Regions from separate parts of the Streptomyces manipurensis genome, predicted to be linked through region 2. Evidence: riboswitches for the same ligand, from Rfam matches in the RefSeq annotation. Region 2 holds a riboswitch; the other holds the start of a gene.
What was found. A riboswitch is a leader RNA that binds a small molecule or an ion and turns the genes downstream of it on or off. The one in region 2 is predicted to bind glycine.
Positions count from the first base shown of each region.

Region 1 (3,399 bases), 3.8 Mb from region 2:
GCGGCCGACAGGAAGTCCACCGGGTCGTCCTGCCAGTCCGGCTCGTAGAGCCGGACGCGGCCGCCGGTGGCGGGCCCGTCGAGCGGGGTCCGCCCGGTGCGGCAGAGCTCGGCGACGGCCGCCGGCGGCAGCGGCACGCCCACGGCGCCCTCGGGGTTCACGGCGATGCCCAGCTGCGGGGGCAGGCCGCGGGCGAACTCGGCCGCGGGGGCCACCGCGAAGTCCGTGCCCGTGCCGACGCAGGCCAGGAACTGGGACTGGGAGCTGTAGACCGGCACGTAGGCCGCCCCGCCGATGTCCATGGTGGGCAGGGTCAGCCCCTCGGCCCCGCCCTGCTCGGGCCCGCCGCCCGCGGGCAGGGGCACCCAGAGCCGGCTGCGGCCGAGCACCTCCAGGATCCGGCCGCCGGCGTCGGGCTGCCCGAGGGCCGCCCCGAGCACCTGCTCCAGCTCATTCTCCGGCCAGCCGCTGCCCTGCATCCGCCCCTGCCTCTGTATGGATCCCGCGCGTGTCGCCCCGCAGGCTACCGGCCCCGGCCCGGCGCCGCCGAAGGGGCTCCGCCCGGAGCGCGCCGTCGGCCGCGGTCATCCGGGGAGGCGGTCGTGGAAGGCGATGCGGGTCACCGCGGCGGCCGAGCGGCGGTCCAGGAGCGTCACGGAGGCGCAGCCCGCCGGAGGGTGCCCCGCCTCGGCGGCGCGCAGCAGCCGCCCCACGGCGTGCCGGTGACGGGCGAAGGCGTACGCGGACACCCGGCGGCCCCGGGCGGCCTGCCCGGAGAGGGCCTCCTCGGGGCTGCTGTCCAGGAGCAGCAGGTGCAGGGCGCGGCCGCGGCGGCGGGCGGCCGCGGCGAGGAGGCCACGCACCCAGCTCTGCGTACCGCAGTCGTGGACGACCACGGAGTCCCCGGAGCGCAGGATCCGCCACAGCCCCCAGTAGTGGGCGACGCGGACCAGCGGCCGGTAGACGGCGTACGGCAGCGGGGCCGGCATCCGGTGTTCCCAGCGCTCGCGGGTGTTCTGGGAGTCCACGGCCCCGCCCTCGGGCGCGGCCCGCTCGATCAGGGTGCTCTTGCCCCCTCCGGGGAGGCCGGAGACCACGACGATGTCGCCGCGGGCGAAACCCAGCCCGCGCGGTCCGGGCACCGCCGCGCCGCGCAGGTCCCGCACGCGGCCGGCCCCGGCCGCGCCGCCGCGCCCGCGCGCGCCGCGCCGCTGCGGCGGCACCGCGTCCACGGTCCCTGTCGTCGTCGCCACTCCGAATCTCCGCACAGTGTTCGCCTTCCCCCCCGGATCGGGTCACCAGGACCCTTCCCCACCGAGTGTAAAGAGACGGTAATCCGGCATCTACGGTTCCGGACGAACCGTTCGGAGGGGCGTACGAACTTTCGGACCCCCACCCCCGATCACGGACATGCCGTGCAATGATGTGCGCCATCTGGACCAACTGCATACCGGCCGCTTGAATCCGCGCGGGAGAGTCCCGGCACGCCGCAAGGCCGTGCGCGGGCGCCGAAGGAGCAAGAACCTCCCTTGAATCTCTCAGGCCCCGTACCGCGTGGATGAGGCAGATCTGAAAAGCGAGCTGCGCGGCAGCTCCACCCAAGGTGCAAGTCGGGGAGACCGGCGATCGGACGATCGGCGGAACTCTCGGCGAACCTCTCAGGTTCCGATGACAGATGGGGAGGAACGTCCTCGTCATGTCATGTCGATGCCCTGGGACCCGGGAGCCACACCCATGAGCACTGCCCCCCGCCTGACCGCCCTCGATGCGCTGCACCGCTCGCTCGGTGCGACCATGACCGACTTCGCGGGCTGGGACATGCCGCTGCGGTACGCCAGCGAGCGCGACGAGCACAACGCCGTGCGCACCAAGGCCGGCCTCTTCGACCTGTCCCACATGGGCGAGATCACCCTGACCGGCCCGGAGGCCGTCAAGGCCCTCGACTACGCGCTGGTCGGCAACATCTCCACGGTCGGCGTCGGCCGGGCCCGCTACACGCACATCTGCCGGGAGGACGGCGGGATCGTCGACGACCTGATCGTCTACCGCCTCGGCGAGACCGAGTACATGGTCGTCGCCAACGCCTCCAACGCCCAGGTGGTCCTCGACGCCCTGACCGAGCGCGCCGCCGGCTTCGACACCGAGGTCCGCGACGACCGCGACGCCTACGCGCTGATCGCGGTCCAGGGGCCGGAGTCCCCCGGCATCCTGGCCTCCCTGACCGACGCCGACCTGGACGGCCTCAAGTACTACGCGGGCCTGCCGGGCACCGTCGCGGGCGTGCCCGCGCTGATCGCGCGTACGGGCTACACCGGCGAGGACGGCTTCGAGCTGTTCGTGGCCCCCGAGCACGCCGTGGAGCTGTGGCAGGCGCTCACCAAGGCCGGCGAGGGCGTCGGCCTGGTTCCGGCCGGCCTGTCCTGCCGCGACACCCTGCGCCTGGAAGCGGGCATGCCGCTGTACGGCCACGAGCTGACCACCTCCCTCACCCCGTTCGACGCGGGTCTGGGCCGGGTCGTGAAGTTCGAGAAGGAGGGCGACTTCGTCGGCCGCGCCGCCCTGGAGGCCGCCGCCGAGAAGGCCGCGACGAAGGCGCCGCGCAAGCTGGTCGGCCTGATCGCCGAGGGCCGCCGCGTCCCGCGCGCCGGTTTCGCCGTCACCTTCGGCGGAGAGGTCGTCGGCGAGGTCACCTCGGGAGCCCCGTCCCCGACGCTGGGCAAGCCGATCGCGATGGCCTACGTGGACGCGGAGCACGCCGCGCCCGGAACCTCCGGCGTCGGCGTCGACATTCGCGGTACGCATGAGCCGTACGAGGTCGTGGCGCTGCCGTTCTACAAGCGGCAGAAGTAACCCTCCGCGCACGACGTCCGCCGTCCGGGCAGCCGTACGGCGCCGTCTCAGTACTCAAGACCGCAGTTCACATCCACTCCCCCGCATCCAGGAGAATCAGGCCATGAGCACCCCCGAGAATCTGCGTTACACCAAGGAGCACGAGTGGCTGTCGGACGTCGTGGACGGCGTCGCGACGGTCGGCATCACGGAGTTCGCGGCCAACGCGCTCGGTGACGTCGTCTACGCGCAGCTCCCCGAGGTCGGCGACACCGTGACCGAGGGCGAGACCTGTGGCGAGCTGGAGTCGACCAAGTCGGTCTCCGACCTCTACTCCCCGGTCTCCGGCGAGATCGTCGAGGCCAACCAGGACGTCGTGGACGACCCCGCGCTCGTGAACACCGCACCGTTCGAGGGCGGCTGGCTGTTCAAGGTGCGCCTCTCGGAGGAGCCGAAGGACGTGCTGTCCTTCGAGGAGTACACCAAGCTCACCGCCGGTAACTGACCCCAGGGGACCCTGATGTCTGTACTGAACACCCCTCTCCACGAGCTCGACCCGGACGTCGCCGC
Region 1 is NZ_CP186950.1:5,112,453-5,115,851, reverse strand. It holds gene ACPU2J_RS23785 (enhanced serine sensitivity protein SseB) at 1-479, opposite strand, end outside; gene ACPU2J_RS23780 (AAA family ATPase) at 585-1,253, opposite strand; glycine riboswitch at 1,460-1,563, shown strand; gene gcvT (glycine cleavage system aminomethyltransferase GcvT) at 1,735-2,850, shown strand; gene gcvH (glycine cleavage system protein GcvH) at 2,954-3,334, shown strand; gene glyA (serine hydroxymethyltransferase) at 3,350-3,399, shown strand, end outside.
Region 1: it holds a riboswitch for glycine, as region 2 does, so the genes downstream of both, gcvT (glycine cleavage system aminomethyltransferase GcvT) here and gcvP (aminomethyl-transferring glycine dehydrogenase) in region 2, are expected to answer to the same signal.

Region 2 (3,399 bases):
GCAGGTAGCGCAGCATCGCGGTCTCGGAGCGGTGCTGGTGGAAGACCGGGTGGGTCAGGTAGTCGTCCGAGCGCAGCAGGCCCTCGGGCAGGGTGTCCGCCGCGGACCCGTCCAGCGCCTCGATGTCGGCGGTGACGCCGAAGGCGGCCCAGACGGCCTCGATGTCGGCGCGCAGGGTGGTCTCGTCGCAGCTGATCGAGACCAGGTCGGCGTCGACCGGGTGGAGGTTGACCCCGCCCTCGCGGGCAGCGGCGACGACCTCGGCCGCACGACCCGGGACGCGGACCGTGATCGTGTCGAAGTAGGAGCCGTGCACGATCTCCACCCCGCCGGCGCTCAGGCCGGCCGCGAGCAGCGTCGCGTAGCGGTGGGTGCGGCCGGCGATCGTGCGCAGGCCGTCCGGACCGTGGTAGACCGCGTACATGCCGGCCATGACGGCCAGCAGGACCTGCGCGGTGCAGATGTTGCTGGTCGCCTTCTCGCGGCGGATGTGCTGCTCGCGGGTCTGCAGCGCGAGGCGGTAGGCCTTGTTGCCGTCCGCGTCCACGGAGACGCCGACGAGGCGGCCCGGCAGCGAGCGGGCGTGCTTGTCCTGGACGGCCATGTAGCCGGCGTGCGGGCCGCCGAAGCCCATCGGGACGCCGAAGCGCTGGGTGGTGCCGACGGCGATGTCCGCGCCGAGGGCGCCCGGGGAGGTCAGCAGGGTCAGGGCGAGCAGGTCGGCCGAGACGGTGACGATCGCGCCGAGCTCGTGCGCCTGGTCGATGACCGGCTTGATGTCGCGTACGGCACCGGAGGCGCCCGGGTACTGGATCAGGACGCCGTAGACGCCGCGCTCGGCGATCTCGGCGGGGATGCCCTCGGACAGGTCGGCCACGACGACCTCGATGCCGATCGGCTCGGCGCGGGTCTCGATGACGGCGATGGTCTGCGGCAGGGCGTCGGCGTCGATGAGGAAGACGTTGCCCTTGACCTTGCCCACGCGGCGGGCGAGGGTCATGGCCTCGGCGGCGGCGGTGCCCTCGTCGAGCAGCGAGGCGCCCGAGGTCGGCAGGCCGGTGAGGTCGGCGACGACGGTCTGGAAGTTCAGCAGCGCCTCGAGGCGGCCCTGGGAGATCTCCGGCTGGTAGGGCGTGTACGCCGTGTACCAGGCCGGGTTCTCCATGACGTTGCGCAGGATCACCGGCGGCGTGAAGGTCCCGTAGTAGCCGAGACCGATCATGGAGGTGAGGACCTGGTTGCGGTCGGCGAGCGAACGGAGCTCGGCGAGCACCTCGGCCTCGGTCCGCGCCTCGGGCAGGGCGAGCGCGTCGGCGGTCTTGATCACATCCGGGACCGCGGCAGCGGTCAGTTCGTCCAGGGAGCCGTAGCCCACCTGGGCGAGCATCTTCGCCTGCGCCTCGGCATCCGGGCCGATGTGGCGCTGTTCGAAGGGGATGCCTCGCTCCAGCTGGGAGAGCGGAATGCGGTTGGCGGTCATGAACGGAGGCCTCCTGGTCGTATGACCTGCGAGGGGCACCACGGCGCGGGCACCCGGACGGCCTCCCCCTCTGTCATCTCAACCTGAGAGTTTCACCGGGCCCACGGGGATCGCCCGTGCTGGGTCCGGCTTTCACCGTCGGTGAGAGGTGGGACCGGCACTGCGCGCCCGGTACCGCCCCTGCTTTCCAGAGTGGCCTCGTCCGTGCGGTACGTATGCCTGAGAGATTCCGGGGAGGATTTGCTCCTTCGGCGCCTCCGTCGTACTCACTCGGAGGACTCTCCCGCACAGGGTCGACAGCCGTCACCCAGACTACCAGCGAGGTTCCCGGGCCTCCCCGAGTGGCCTCCACTGCGGATATGCACTTCTGTAGTCATTGGGGATCAGTTGCGACCATTTGGAGGGACCGTGCAGACCGACATCGATCCGCGCAGCCTGATCGGCCGCAAGGCGTTCGACCGCAACGGCGCCAAGATCGGCACCGTCGACGAGGTGTACCTCGACGACGCGACCGGCGTACCGGAATGGGCGGCCGTCCGGACGGGCCTGTTCAGCCGCGACGCCTTCGTCCCCCTGGAACCGAGCGAGCTGGTGGGCGACGCCCTCCGGGTGCCCTTCGAGCGCTCCCTCATCAGGGACGCCCCCGACTTCGGCGTGGGCCGCCACCTCTCCCCCGAACAGGAACTGCAGCTCTACCACCACTACGGACTGGACACGACCCTCCCGGCGGAGTTCGACCGCGACTTCGGCCGCCTCGCGGGCGACGAGGGCTGAGCCGCCCCCGGGCCCGCCGGGCCGGTCACCCGGCGTCCGGGCCCCCGGGCCCCGCGGCGGCGTCCGCGCCGGGCCCGCCCTCCCCCACCAGCGGCAGCGGATCGGACGGCTCCAGCTCCGGGTCGTCCACGCGGAAGGTCCGGACCCGCCCCGGTGGCGATCCGGGCTGCTCGAAGCGCACGGTCACCCGCCCGACGCCGCTGCCCTGCACCCATCCCGGCCCGTACAGGACGTGCCGTACGTCGCTCCCGGCCGCCCAGCGGCGCTCGGCGGCCCCGTCCCGGCCCGGGGGCGGCTCGGCGTCCTGCGGGGCGCCCGCGCGCCCTTCGGCGCCGTCCGTACCCCCGGGGGGCCCCGCGGCGCCCGCTCCGGCCCCGGACGCGTCCGTACCGGGTGCCGCGGCGGCCTCCGCCTCCGCGTCGGGCGGGCTGCCGGGCACGGCGGCCAGGGACTGGGCGAAGAGGTCCTCCTGCGTGTAGTCCGCGAGACCGGTCACCCCCACCCCCAGCAGCCGGACGCCGCCCGTGGTGTCCACGGCCTCCAGCAGCCGCGAGGCGGCCTCCCGGACCACGCCGGGATCGTCGGTGGGTCCGCGCAGCGTCTCGGACCGCGTCAGCGTCGAGAAGTTGTAGCGCCGCACCTTCAGCACGATGGTGCGCCCCGAGTGCCCGGAGCCGCGCAGCCGCTGCACGCACCGGTCGGCCAGGCGCTGCACCTCGCCCCGGATGCGGACCCGGTCGTGCAGGTCCACGTCGAAGGTGTCCTCGACGGACACCGACTTCGCGTCCCGCTCGGCCACCACCGGCCGGTCGTCCAGCCCCAGCGCCATCCGGTACAGACCCGTGCCGTGCGCGCGCCCGACCATCCGGACCAGCTCGTCCTCGCCGGCCTCCACCAGATCCCCGACCGTGGTGATCCCGGCCCGGCGCAGGTGCTCGCCCGTGGCCGGCCCCACCCCGGGCAGGGTGCGCACCGACATGGGGGCCAGCAGCTCCCGCTCCGTACCCGGTTCGATCAGCAGCAGCCCGGCCGGCTTGGCCTCCTCGGAGGCCACCTTGGCCAGCATCTTCGACCCCGCGAGCCCCACGGAGCCGCTGAGGCCCGTCGCGGCCCTGATGTCGGCCCGCAGCCGCTCCCCCGTGGCC
Region 2 is NZ_CP186950.1:1,295,045-1,298,443, forward strand. It holds gene gcvP (aminomethyl-transferring glycine dehydrogenase) at 1-1,480, opposite strand, end outside; glycine riboswitch at 1,678-1,776, opposite strand; gene ACPU2J_RS06000 (PRC-barrel domain-containing protein) at 1,889-2,254, shown strand; gene ACPU2J_RS06005 (DNA polymerase IV) at 2,280-3,399, opposite strand, start outside.